One region of the Agrobacterium sp. fls2-241-TYG-188a genome, then DNA from elsewhere that is predicted to be linked to it. Evidence: riboswitches for the same ligand, from Rfam matches in the RefSeq annotation. Region 1 holds a riboswitch; each other region holds the start of a gene.
What was found. A riboswitch is a leader RNA that binds a small molecule or an ion and turns the genes downstream of it on or off. The one in region 1 is predicted to bind cobalamin.
Positions count from the first base shown of each region.

Region 1 (4,569 bases):
CTGAAACGCATCGCCAGCGAGATGGATCGACCACACTTATTCATTTGATATTTCCTGGAAAAACGGATGGCTATCGACGCGATATCGCACATCCAATGTTTGACCAATGCTGTATTTTCAGGAATATTCGAGATGTCTTACACGGAAAATCTCTGGCTTTATTTCACGCTTTTATTCGGCATCATCATCCTGCCCGGGGTCGATATGCTGTTTGTTCTGGCCAGTTCCCTGACGGGTGGAAAACGGACGGGCCTTGCGGCAACGTCGGGCATCGTGGCGGGCGGGGTCGTTCACTCGCTTTATGGCGCAATCGGCGTGGGGCTGCTGGCAAGCCTCATTCCGGTGCTGTTCAAGCCGCTTCTCATCTTCGGTGCGGCCTATATGATCTGGGTGGGCTTCGGACTGGTGCGCAGCTCCATCGTCATCGAAGGGGGGGAGGCCGATGCCAGCGCATCCGCCTGGCGCGCGTTCCGCCGCGGTATTGTCACGTGTCTCAGCAATCCAAAAGCCTATCTCTTCATGATGGCCGTCTACCCGCAGTTTCTCAAGCCTGCCTTTGGCCCCATCTGGATACAGGGCGTCATCATGGGGTTGATGACAGCGGCCACGCAGCTTGCCGTCTATGGCACGCTGGCAATGACGGCAGGCAAAAGCCGCGATTTGCTGGTGTCTTCACCGCATGTGACGGTTTTCATTGGCCGCGCCGCAGGTCTGCTGCTGATCGTGGTTGCCGGTTTCACCGCTTGGGAAGGAATTGTCAGTCATTGATATACGCCTGATTTCGCTTCAAAAATCACCGGAATGTGACTTCTTTTTGCCATTTGAAACGGGCATCTTCCTGTGCGTTCATTGCGCGTGTCGCAAAACTGTGCAGAGGTTTTGCGATGAATATTATGTGACCATATAGATCATACATGCCGCCTTCGTGCGGATCAGGAGAGAGAGATAATGAAGCTTAGAACCATTGCCGCATCCATTATGATTGGCTGTCTTTGCGCCGGTGCGGTTTCCGCAGCCGGCGAGATGGAAAAGCGCGAAGGCCTGATGAAGGGCATCGGCGGAGCCATGGGCGCGCTGGGCGCGATCGCCAAGGGTGAAAAGCCCTATGACGCAGAAACCGTCAAGACAGCGGTAACGACAATCAGCGCCAATGCGAAAGCCTTCCCGGACCAGTTCCCGGCTGGCTCCGAAGGCGGCGCTGCGGCACCTGCCATCTGGCAGAACTTTGCGGATTTCAAGTCGAAGTCAGAAAAGCTGGGTTCGGATGCAGATATGGTTCTGGCACAGTTGCCGACAGACCAGGCAAGCGTTGGCGCGGCCCTGAAGACGCTGGGCGCCGATTGCAGCAGCTGCCACCAGACCTACCGCCTGAAGAAGTAATACACGCCCATCAGGTCCGCCACTCAACCGGCGGGCCTTTTTGCATTTTGAATTTTTGAGTGGAGCGGAGAAGGCAATGGCTTCCATCTGGACGAAGCTGGCGGGTGGCGTCGTTGTTGCTGGCATTGCCGGGTTCGGCGTTTTCATGTGGGTCACCGCGCCGCAGCGTCAACCGCCAAGCCACTGGGCCAATCTGGGCGAGCCCAACCTTGCCAATGGCGAAACTCTTTTCTGGGCAGGCGGTTGCGCAAGCTGTCATGCCGCCCCGGATGCGACCGGAGACGCTTTGAAGACACTGTCCGGCGGGCAGGCGCTGCCAAGCCCGTTCGGAACCTTCCACATGCCCAATATTTCGTCCGACCCTCAGCATGGCATCGGCGGCTGGACGGTGGCGCAATTCGGCGATGCGATGACGCGCGGTGTTGGCAAGGATGGTGAGCATCTCTACCCATCCTTCCCCTATGCGTCCTACGCGCGGATGACGCCGCAGGATATCAACGATCTCTTCGCCTATCTGAAAACATTGCCCGCCAGCACCAATGATGCACCGGCGCATGACCTGCCATTTCCCTTCAACATTCGCCTGAGCCTGGGTGGCTGGAAGTTCCTCTATTTCGACAAGGGTCAGCCAAGGGTGCAGATCGCCAATGCCGACGCGCAGGTCGTTCGCGGGCAATATCTGGTGGAGGGTCCCGGCCATTGCGGCGAATGCCACACCCCGCGCGATGCGCTGGGCGGTTTCCTGAAAGACCAGTGGCTTGCCGGCGGACCAAACCCGGAAGGCGAGGGACGTATTCCCGATATCACCCCGGGCTCCGATACCATCGGTTCATGGACACGGGCCGATATTGCCAGCTATCTCGAAACCGGCTTTACGCCGGACTTCGACAGCGCCGGTGGCTCCATGGTCAAGGTGCAGCAGAACATGGCGCGTCTGACAGCGGAAGACCGTGATGCCATCGCGGCCTATCTCAAGGCCGTGCCCGCGCGGTAATTGCCCATTGACTCGAGCGCCCGATCGCCGGATAACGGTTGTGTGATGGTCTTTCCGGTTCGCCCGGAAAGTGAAAAGGGAACACGATAGGGGTGTGAAAACCTTGATTCGTGGCTGCCCCCGCAACTGTGAGCGGAGAGCCTGAAAACAAAAGCCACTGATCTGGCGCATCGACGCGAAATCGTTTTCGATCTCGTAAAATACGATGCGGACCAGGAGGATCGGGAAGGTGTTTTCAAGGTTGTGACCCGCAAGCCAGGAGACCTGCCATCACATGAAGTGTCGTCAATACCGGCGGGGTGTCCGGGTAAGCACGGTTGGCAGGTCGGGTATTCCCGCCTTTAAAACCATGTGTCTCTTTCCCCGTGGTGAATGTTGAATGCGGTTGTGGGCTTTGATCAGCAATGGCCCGGCCGCACATGAGAGGGTCACCATGTCCATACAGCAAAACACGGCTTCATCGGCCGTATCGTCAACCACAGCAAAAATCGCGCAGGCGCTGACAGCCGCCGCACTCGGCCTGTTCATCGTCGGTTTCGTCGGCTTTTCGCATGTCGAGGCCGTGCACAATGCCGCGCATGATACGCGCCATGCAAACGCCTTCCCTTGCCATTGAGGGGAGACGAGACATGCCTTTTTTCCGTAACATCGTTTTTACCGCCGTTCTGGTTGGGCTGATTGCCGGTCTGGCCGTCAGCGCCATGCAGGCAATCGGCACCACACCGCTTATTCTGCAGGCTGAAACCTTTGAAAATGCCGGTGGCGAGGCCGCGCATGTCCACGGACATGACGCCGCAGCAGCACGCGCAGATCACCACCATGACGCCGCCACGCCTTCGGACCATCACCACGATGCCGAAGCCTGGGCTCCGGCAGATGGGTTCGAGCGCAACGCCTATACCATCGCTGCCAATGTGCTGACGGCCATCGGCTATGCGCTGGTGCTGACCGCTCTGATTTCCTTGCGCGGCCCGGCAAATGGCTGGCGCGAGGGCCTGTTCTGGGGCCTTGCGGGCTTTGCCGCCGTCATGCTGGCCCCCATGATCGGCCTGCCGCCAGAGCTGCCCGGCAGCCCGGCAGCCGAACTCGGCGCACGCCAGATGTGGTGGGTGGGCACCGTTGCTGCCACGGCAAGCGGGCTTGCGCTGCTGGCCTTCAAGCGCGCAGAACCATGGGCCGCCATTCTCGCCGTGGCGCTGATTGCGGCACCGCACATCATCGGCGCACCGCTGCCGCCAGAAGGCGAACATGCGCTGGCGCCCCTGCCGCTGGAACGCCGCTTCGTGGTGCTGGCCACCGTCACGAGCTTCGTTTTCTGGCTTATTCTCGGCGCTCTCAGCGGTCTGTTCCTCAAGCGGTTCGAGGCGGCACGGTAGAATGACAGGGCAGGGAAATGACGACGCGGAATGGAGCGATAGGCTCGATGCGCTGAGTTTCCCTGTCCCCAACCATGCCGGCCGCTGCGTCATGCACCGGCTGGCCTTCCGGGCGCTTCTGGCAGTCGAGCCGCAACGAGACGCCTGCCTTGCCTATTTCACGGCAAACAAGGCCGCATTCCTCAGCGCCGCCACCACCAAAATCACCCGCCTCGCTCTGCCCGCCGACCGCAGCCTGCACATCAACAGCCGCGACCTGCGCCGCGCCATAACGCCGCAGGCCACCACCAGTCCGGCACGTCTTTGCCGCGTTCTGGATCGCTAGGACTGTTTTTATCGCAGTTGGAGTAGGCCGGACGCCTAAAGTCTGATGTGGCGGGCGGGGGCTTACCCGCTCTGTCCCACCGGACATCTCACCCACCCCCGTCATTCCGGCCTTGAGCCGGAAGCCAGCCAGGCCCAAGTCTTTGGGCTGAGGGGAGGCGCTTTATCAAACGGATGTCGTCTTTCGGTTGGGGAGAGTCTCTTGATCCGACAGACGTCGGATCGCTGGACCCCGGATCAAGTCCGGGGTGACGGCGTTGTGTGGCGGTGCGTGGGGTTGCGGTGCGTGTCCGATCAAATCAGCTCCGATCCGATCTAATCCGCTCTACTCTGTCAACAAAACGCCGTCCGTGCTTATTCCTTGCGAGGGCGGTCTGCGGCGGCGATGTAGGCGTCCAGTTTGCGTAGGGCTGTGGCTCGCGCATCCTCGGGCTCACGCCGCACGAGCTTGTCTGGTGGCAGGATCATGTAGGGCTTCGAATCCGGTGGCTCTGC
Region 1 is NZ_JARVRD010000002.1:507,628-512,196, forward strand. Features, by position in the region: gene QRN85_RS09190 (LysE family translocator) at 133-768, shown strand; gene QRN85_RS09195 (c-type cytochrome) at 949-1,380, shown strand; gene QRN85_RS09200 (cytochrome c) at 1,457-2,374, shown strand; cobalamin riboswitch at 2,404-2,660, shown strand; gene QRN85_RS09205 (CbtB domain-containing protein) at 2,808-2,990, shown strand; gene QRN85_RS09210 (CbtA family protein) at 3,004-3,750, shown strand; gene QRN85_RS09215 (hypothetical protein) at 3,752-4,075, shown strand; gene QRN85_RS09220 (hypothetical protein) at 4,429-4,569, opposite strand, start outside.

Region 2 (4,569 bases), on a different contig from region 1:
TCCAGGTGCTGCACCGGGATAATCTGGCATGAGTATGACGATACGACGCTTGCGCGGCGGCGTGTTCTTGAGCCTCAAGAATGCGCAGAGACGATCGGCGACCTGCGCGACACGGTCCATTTCCGGCGTGTGGACAAGGCCACGTCCACCTGTGGGATCTGGCTGCTTGAAGGAAATCGCGCCGGAGAGGATTCGACCATCCAGTTCCGGCAGGACCACATGCATGGCAAGGTCGGATGGGTTGAGGCCTCGCATGTTTTCGGCCCAGCCCAGCCGTTGCGTGGTGGCCATGATGACCTGGAATGTCGCGACGCCCAGCCTGTCGAAAAGCGTCATGCCTGAAGCATCAGACTGGCTTGCGAAAGATGTGGCTGTCACCATCGCCGATGGATTTAACCGGCTTAGTGTCTCGGTCAAAAAATGGATCGCGTCTTCGTCTTTCAGGCCGGAGACGAAGATTGGAAGCGGTGAAATTCCGCGCTGATTCAGCGCTTCGTAAAGGGCGTCGATGGGTGCAACGTCACCTGCCATCAGCATCGAGCGATAGAAAAGGACAGGTATAAGCGGCGCGTCCGCAGCAAAGCCTGTCCGTGCTTGTTCAAGCTCGACGACGCCTTGGCCGGGCCTGTAGAACCCGGTTTTTGGCAGTGGCTCAGCCGCAAGGTCAGGCCATTCGCCTTTTGAATAGGCCGCAAGACCCCGGGCGGCCCTGTCCATGTTTTCGGGGCCTCCCTCGCGGAAGAAGGAAAGAATGGAAGACAGCGTCGGCAAATCGACCGTGGACGCCGCTTCCAGCTTTTCATCGCGTTCGGAGCATTCGCCCGGCAAAAGAACGAGCTTGATGCCTCGCCGCTTTGCCATGCGCGAAACCTCTTCGACCCCGTATCGCCAGCGGTCAGCGCCGCCGAGGATCCGGATAAGGATCAGTTTGGCATGTTCCGCCGTCTTTTCGATCCAGAGATCGACTGACATAGGGTGACGAAGATCGGTCAGATTCGCTGACACAAGCGAAACCGATCCGTCCGTTGTCCGCTGCCATGCGCGTTCAAGCCCACCGAGGTCGCTGGCTGAAAATGACAGCACCACCACATCTGCCCGGCCGAGGTTGAGATCAACCGGCTCTGCCAGATCGTCCAGGGACGAGGATGTGGTGGCGAGAATGTGCATGGATCAGGCCGCCAGCATCCGCTCGATCTTTGCACGGTCCAGACCCTTTTCGCCGATGACGACGAGACGGCTGCGACGAACCTCTCCAGCGCCCCAGGGGCGGTCGAAATAGTGATTGACCCTCGAGCCGACCGCTTGAACCTGAAGCCGCATCGGTTTTGCCGAAACGTCGACAAAGCCCTTGATGCGCAGAACGTTTTCGGAGGCTGCCGTTTGCGAGATACGCTCTGCAAGCGCGTCCGGGTCGCTCACGGCGTCAAGCTCCACGACAAAGCTGTCGAACTCGTCGTGATCGTGGTCCTCTTCGTCGTCGTGATGGGTGTGGCGGTTCTCGATGTCGTCTTCGACGGCAAGTCCGAGGCCGATCAGCACGGCTGGATCGATGGCGCCATTGGATGCGACAACAATCTTGGCAGCTTTTGGCAGATGGGCGTTGATATGGGCCTTGGCGCGCTCCAGACCTTCGGCATCCAGCAGGTCGCCCTTGGTGAGAACGATGAGGTCGGCACAGGCGATCTGGTCCTCAAATACTTCCTCGACCGGATCGTCATGGTCCAGGGCCTCATCATTCTGGCGCTGGGCAGCAAGGGCTTCGAGATCGTGCGACACCATGCCCTCGGCAAGAGCTGCACCATCGGCCACGGCTACAACAGCATCGACGGTCACGCGACTTTTGATCGCGGGCCACTGAAATGCCTGTACGAGCGGCTTGGGCAGAGCAAGACCGGATGTCTCGATCAGAATATGCTCGACGCGAGGCTCACGGCTGAGAATCTGTTCCAGGGCTGGCTGAAAGTCGTCCGCAACCGTGCAGCAGATGCAGCCATTGGCCAGCTCCACAATGTTTTCTTCCGGGCAGCTTTCGATGCCGCAACCCTTGAGAATCTCTCCGTCGATGCCGACATCACCGAACTCGTTGACGATGATGGCCAATCGCTTGCCTTCGAGCTTTTCGAGAAGACCCCTCAGCAATGTGGTCTTGCCCGCGCCCAGAAAGCCGGTAACGATGGTGCAGGGAACGCGATCGAGCGTGGTCATGGTGTCTCCTCGGTGTGATGTAAAGGGGGAATGCGGGCAACCATGCCGCGCTTCAAACTATCGGGCCGTCCACGCCATGGCATGAGCCCGTCCGGCGCGTTTTCCAGCAGGCGGGCGCCGACCAAAAGATCTGCGGCATCGTCCTGTGCGAGGCCACCGAAAATGTAGGACCAGCCGTCCTGGGTGCGGATCGCAGCGCTCAGGCCGCGTTTGCAGTTTGCAAGGCAATTGACGCTGCGCACGGTTATGCCCTCATCCTGACCGAGAGCCGAGACGCTTTGTGCAAGCGTTGCCCCGGCGCGTGGTTCTGCGGTCGGATCGGCCTCCGCGCGGCAACTGCGGCAGACAAACACGACAACGCCTTGAGCCTTGCTCTTATCCGTCACGTCCGTCAGGCTGGGTACTGTTGCTGTCATATCCAAGGGTCTGCTTTCCGCGCCTTCACAATGGTCTCGGGGTGCGGAAATCGAAAATGGCACGCGAAGACGCGCGGCCAGGCCCGAACAACCGACTGACCGGAGCACCCCGCCCGGCAGACGTTTTTCCTGAAACGGCAGGTCTCCTGGCTTGCGGCTTCAGCGCCCTTTCGCTGCCTTCCCGGACATTTCGTCCAGTGGCTTCCAGCGTGGGCTCACCGCTTACAGTTGCGGGGGCAGCCACGGATTTATCCGCAGAGCGGGTTACACCGTGTTCCCTCTTAGCTTTTCCCGTTGCCGGAAAAAGACCGTCAGTGCTTAACCCTTATGCCCTGCCATGCTTTTGTGTCAATGGCGCGCGTCATTGCCCGGCGGGACGTTTTGGGTATAGTCGCCGCTTCGAAAACCGAAAATGCCCATAAGGATCGACCTGCATGACCCGTGATATCAGCGACAGCGAAGCCGAAAGGCACCGCGCCAAGATGGTCAATCGAAAGGCCGTGCAGGATGCGGAGGTTTCGGAAAAGACCATCGAAAAAGGTTTGCTGATGGTCCATACGGGGCCGGGGAAGGGCAAGTCCACGGCAGCCTTCGGACTGGCCTTGCGTATGCTGGGGACGGGCCGTCGCGTCGGTGTCGTCCAGTTCATCAAGGGCGCCTGGTCAACGGGAGAGCAGCAGGCGCTGGCCTTGTTCGGCGACCGTGTTGCATGGCGCACGATGGGCGAAGGCTTCACCTGGGACACGCAGGATCTCAAGCGTGATGTCGCTGCCGCTTCAAAGGCGTGGGAGGAGGCAAAGCTTTTCATGGCCGATGAGACGATCGGTCTTGTGGTTCTCGATGAGCTTAATATCGCACTGCGCTACGACTATCTCTCCCTCGAGGAAGTCGTGGAAACGCTGCAGGCTCGCCGGCCAGGCTTGCATGTTGTGGTGACCGGGCGAAACGCCAAACAGCCGCTTCTCGACGCTGCCGACATGGTCACAGAGATGACGTTGGTGAAGCATCACTTCAGGGCGGGTGTCAAAGCTCAGTCCGGCATCGAGTTCTAAACCCATGACAGCGCGTGTCTTGATGTTTCAGGGGACCGGCTCGGATGTCGGAAAGTCGTTGATGGTCGCAGGATTGGCGCGCGCCTACACGCGCCGGGGTCTTTCCGTCATGCCGTTCAAGCCTCAGAACATGTCGAACAATGCCGCAGTGACCGAGGATGGTGGCGAGATCGGACGGGCACAGGCCTTGCAGGCGCGGGCCGCCGGTGTGGCGCTGTCGGTTCATATGAACCCGGTTCTGTTGAAACCGCAAAGCGAAACCGGTGCGCAGATCGTGGTGCAGGGCAAGGTTATCGGTAGCGCAAAGGCAGCCGACTACCAGCACATGAAGGCGTCTCTCATGGGGCATGTGCTGGATAGTTTTAATCACCTCAAAAGCAAGGCAGGCCTCGTTCTGGTCGAAGGAGCGGGCAGCGCCTCGGAGATCAATCTACGGGCCAATGATATCGCCAATATGGGCTTTGCCCGGGCTGCGAACGCACCGGTCATTCTCATCGGCGATATTGATCGCGGAGGGGTCATCGCAAGTCTTGTCGGCACACGCACGGTTCTTGCCGCCGATGACGCAGCCATGATCAAGGGCTTCATCGTCAACCGTTTTCGTGGAGACGCGAGCCTGTTTGATGAAGGGATGCGCATTATCGCGGACATGACCGGCTGGAATGCGGTTGGTCTTTTGCCGCACTTCGATGATGCGAGCCGCCTGCCAGCTGAAGACGCTCTGGGATTGGTCGGTCCAGGCCATCGGAAAATCGGCGCAAAGATCAGGATTGCGGTACCGATTCTGCCCCACATTTCCAACTTCGATGATCTCGATCCGCTCGATGCCGAGCCGGACGTTGAGCTTGTCAGGGTGCGACGGGGAGACGTCATTCCGCCGGATTGCGCCATGGTTC
Region 2 is NZ_JARVRD010000007.1:132,385-136,953, forward strand. Features, by position in the region: gene cobN (cobaltochelatase subunit CobN) at 1-1,167, opposite strand, end outside; gene cobW (cobalamin biosynthesis protein CobW) at 1,171-2,205, opposite strand; gene QRN85_RS19525 (DUF1636 family protein) at 2,202-2,621, opposite strand; cobalamin riboswitch at 2,741-2,949, opposite strand; gene cobO (cob(I)yrinic acid a,c-diamide adenosyltransferase) at 3,056-3,673, shown strand; gene QRN85_RS19535 (cobyric acid synthase) at 3,678-4,569, shown strand, end outside.
Region 2: it holds a riboswitch for cobalamin, as region 1 does, so the genes downstream of both, QRN85_RS19525 (DUF1636 family protein) here and QRN85_RS09205 (CbtB domain-containing protein) in region 1, are expected to answer to the same signal.

Region 3 (4,569 bases), 560 kb from region 1:
CCCTTCTGCCCCGGTATGAAATAGGGCGATGTTATCTTAAGCTTATGCTTCGTCTCTTCCATCAGGGGCAGAAGCGTTTCCATCAGAAAGTTGCGACCGGTGCGTCGCTTTCCGGCTGCTTTCTCAGGCGGGTCGGCAACCACTTGCGCATTGTCCACCCAATGAAGATTATCGGCCGTCAGGAAGTTTCCCGAATGATGCTGCCTTTCCACCTGTGCAAGATAGGGCGAAGCGGCGTCGCCTGAGGCGAGTACATCCATGCGGCGCCGAAGTTTTGCAAGTTTGTTTGGCCTCCTTGCAAGAAGGGACCGAACAGGCACGGCAACGGCACTGTTCCAGTAGTCGTCGAAGATTTCCTCTGCCTGCGCAACGCATTCTCCGTGCGCGATAACATCGAAATCGCGGAAATTCGCGTTCTCGGCGGCGTCGAAATAGGCATCTCCAATGTTACGCCCTCCAACGATCAAAACCCGGCCATCTGCAATCCAGGCCTTGTTGTGCATACGTCGGTTGACCGAGCGGAAGCGCATGAGGAGCTCCAGCCCTCGACGAATGACGTTCTCACGTGCCTTTGTCGGGTTGAAGAGGCGCAGTTCAATGTTGGGATGGCTGTCTATGGCATGGAAGGCCCTGTCCGATATGGAGACACCCAAGTCATCCAGAAGCAGGCGAACGCGAACACCGCGGTCCGCAGCAGCGATAACCTCGCGCATCACCAGCTGTCCGGTGAGGTCGGCGTTCCACATGTAGTACATGAGATCAAGGCTACGACCTGCGGCGCGCGCGCTGCCAACGCGTACAGCAAAGGCGCCAAGATTGGATTGTATCAGGGAGATGGCGCTAGGTTCGGAATGGACCGAACTCAGGTTAATCCAGTGACGGTCGAGCGGCGTGGCATCGTGTGATTTCGGCAGGGCCGTCGAAGCAATCTTCGTGATGATTTTGTCACGGTGGCGGGATGCCATCGCAAGGCCAGCGAAAATCGCCAGGACGATCAACACTGCAAACAATGTTACGGCACTCACAGCGATCGTATTATCCGCCCTATCTTAAAGATTTAAAGGTCTCAGTGGATCTCAATGTTCCGCTTGTCAGCTTCCTGCTTGATAATGTCCTCAACCAGCTGGCGTTTCAATGAAGGGTCGCCCAGCAAATAGTCGTCTGCAAGCTCGAAGATCGACTTTGGGCGTTCCATGCGGCTCAACGTGTCGAGGTCCGAACCAATCTGCTGCCTAAGTTCGTTATAATCGTCCATTGTCTTACTCCATTTGCCTATAGAATGCACAGGTGGGCAGCACGGTTCCGCCACGTACGAAATCGGCCACCAGCGGCTTGCATCTCGATCTCATGGCTTGCATAAGCGCTCGCATCAGGTGCCCGCCCGAGGCGAGAGAATCGGGAACACGGTGAAAATCCGTGACGTGCCCAACGCTGTAAGGCCGAGGCATATTTCCACATGCCACTGAAGTTTCGGGAAGGCGGAAATGTGTTGATGAAGCCAAGTCAGAAGACCGGCCTGATACCATGGACCGAAGCGCAAGGACAGCGCCACGTTGTTACTTGGCAAGCGTTAAGCGCTATGCCATGCATTGTTGGGGAATGACGATGCCGACGGACGAACAGAAGCAGGCACTCAGGCCTGTCTGTAAATTTTCGCAGGACGAGGTCGACGCCGTCTATCGCGCCATACATGAGCGCCGGGACGTCCGCGATCAGTTCCTGCCAGACCCGTTGCCGGCTGATCTTATTGAGAGACTGCTTGGCGCCGCGCACGCTGCCCCCTCGGTCGGGTTCATGCAGCCGTGGAACTTCACACTGGTAACCGACGCGGCGACGAAAGAGCGTACCTGGGAGGCGTTTTCTCGCGCCAATGCAGAAGCGGCCGATATGTTCAAGGGTGAGAAGCAGGCGCTTTACCGAAGTCTGAAGCTCGAAGGCATTCGCAAGGCACCGCTCTCGATCTGCGTGACCTGTGATCCGACACGGGGCGGCGACGTCGTTCTTGGGCGCACACACAATCCCCGCATGGATGTCTATTCCACAGTCTGTGCCGTACAAAACCTGTGGCTGGCAGCAAGGGCGGAAGGTATCGGGGTTGGCTGGGTCAGCATCTTCCACGATGCGGACATCCGGGACATCCTCGGCATTCCCGACCATATTGAAATCGTCGCGTGGCTCTGTCTGGGCCGGGTCGACATGCTCTATCAGGAGCCGGAACTTGCGGTCAAAGGCTGGCGTCAGCGGCTGCCTATTGAAGAGCTGGTGTTCCGCGACAGGTGGGGAAGGTCTTAGCTGGCCATCACTGCTGTTGTGGCTGCGCACCCTTCAAAGCTGGATTTTTCAGATCGATTCGGCTTTGCTCCTCCGGCAGAAACTGTGGTCCAACCATGCGGACCTTGTTCTTCGCCGGATCATAATCTCGCTCGGGAATGGGCGAAGCCGTCTGTTTTTGCGGCTCTTGCGCAGGTTTTGCCGACTCTTCGTTGCCCTTCGGCTTGATCGTTGTGATGCTGGACTGATTTTGCAGCGCTGTGGACTGGGGCGCCTGATCCTGCTTCTTCTCATCATTCTGATAGGCCGCCATGTTGCAGCTGCAGGACGGTGACCTTTCGGAAGTGGGCTTGTCTCGATAGGCGAAAGCTGTCGGCATCGAAGAGTAGGGTTGGCCAGTCTTGGCAGAGACCATGTCGGAACTTTCCTGGCCCTCAAGCGCGTGATAAAAAAGTTCCGTCTGGGTGCCTGGACACATTCGCTCGCATTGCGCTGCCTGCGAGCGGAAATCCAGCGGCGTTGCGTTGGATGCGATGGGGAAAAATGCGCCGTCGCAGGTTCTCACGCATAACGTTCTAAGCCTACCTTGCATGGGCATATCGGGGTTCGGCCCATAATCGGAATAGCCGGGTTGCTCAAACGGATCACCCGGGCCGCGCATGTCAGGGTCCTGTGGCGGGTCGATGGTGGTGATCGATGGTGCCTGCTCGTCAAGACAGCCTTGCGCATCCAGAGCCGCCATAATTTGCTGTCGGTTGTTGCTGCCGCTGTTCTGCCGCCGTTCGGCAAGCATTCTGTCACGCTCCTGCGTGATCATTTCCCGGTCTTCCTGCGCCTGAACGAGCGCATCGCCGATCTCTGCGCAGAGTTCGGCATTTGGATTTCCGTAGACAATGACACTGCCTGACGAGCAGCCGTAGCCGCGCATATCATTCCTGATCCGGCGAATGAGGATATTCTGCTGCGCCAGCGCGTTCGCATATCTGCGCACCTCAGCAGTGTTGCCGATGGCCTGCCTTGGCTGCTCCAGCTGCGCGCGCAGGGAATCGCAGACGGGATCTGCCTGAGCCGAAAACGGCACGGCGAACATCAGCGTAAGCAAGGTACCAATCGCTCGGCGGCGGCGCGGGGTCAATGATACGTCCGTCTTCCTGGCCCGCCTTATGCGAGCCATCTTCTGTCGTGGGTCGCCCGCGCAATACGGACGACGCTGTTTAGCTGATGGTAACATAATGCTGCATCGCAGTGCGGCAAGCCGCACCTCAAAATTATGTTAACTCTGGCTTACTCCGACGGATTGGAGGCTTGCACCACCGCAAGGGCAGCCATGTTGACCACGCCGCGTGATGTCACTGTTGGTGACAGGATGTGGACGGGCAGGGCGGAACCAAGAAGAATCGGGCCGACATGCAAGCCTTCTGTCATGGTGCGCACAACGCCGAGCGTGATGTTTGCCGAGTCGAGGTTCGGGAACACCAGCAAATTGGCCTCGCCCGACAGGGAGCTGTTTGGCATGGCGCGCTTGCGAAGGGTCTCCGACAGGGCAGAGCCACCCTGCATTTCACCATCGATTTCCAGTTCCGGCGCGGCCTGACGTACCAGCTGAAGGGCGCGGCGCATCTTGCGTGCACTTTCTGAGTCACGCGAACCGAAGTTCGAATGGCTTGCCAGTGCAATCTTCGGCGTAATGCCGAAGCGCTTGATTTCCTTGGAGGAGAGGATCGCCAGTTCAGCGATGTCTTCCGACGTCGGTTCGTAATTTACGAAGGTATCCGTAAGGAACAGCGCACCCTGTTGTGTGATCAGCAGGCTGAGGCCTCCAAACGTATGTGCGCCTTCCTGTTTGCCGATGATCTGGTTGACGTCGCGCAGATGTCTGTCGAAACGGCCTTCCAGACCGCAGATCAATGCGTCTGCCTCACCGCGCTTGACGGAGAGAGCACCGATGACCGTGCTGTTGGTACGAACGATTGTGCGGGCAGCTTCCGGGTTGATACCGGCGCGACCGACAAGCGCAAAATAGTCATCGACATAGTCGCGGTAACGTGGATCGTCTTCCGGGTTCACGACGGCAAAATCGGTGTTTGGCCGAATGCGAAGACCGAACCGCTTCAGACGGGTTTCGATGATCTGCGGACGACCGATGAGGATCGGGATGCCAGTACCTTCTTCGAGCAACACTTGGGCAGCACGCAGCACACGTTCGTCTTCGCCTTCCGCAAAGATGATCCGCTTTTTCTCGGCTGTCTTCGCCAGGTTGAAGATCGGCTTCATGATGAAGCCGGAGCGCCAGACAAA
Region 3 is NZ_JARVRD010000002.1:1,066,433-1,071,001, forward strand. Features, by position in the region: gene QRN85_RS11935 (phospholipase D family protein) at 1-1,025, opposite strand, end outside; gene QRN85_RS11940 (hypothetical protein) at 1,067-1,255, opposite strand; cobalamin riboswitch at 1,355-1,534, shown strand; gene bluB (5,6-dimethylbenzimidazole synthase) at 1,606-2,292, shown strand; gene QRN85_RS11950 (DUF2865 domain-containing protein) at 2,300-3,406, opposite strand; gene QRN85_RS11955 (NADP-dependent malic enzyme) at 3,556-4,569, opposite strand, start outside.
Region 3: it holds a riboswitch for cobalamin, as region 1 does, so the genes downstream of both, bluB (5,6-dimethylbenzimidazole synthase) here and QRN85_RS09205 (CbtB domain-containing protein) in region 1, are expected to answer to the same signal.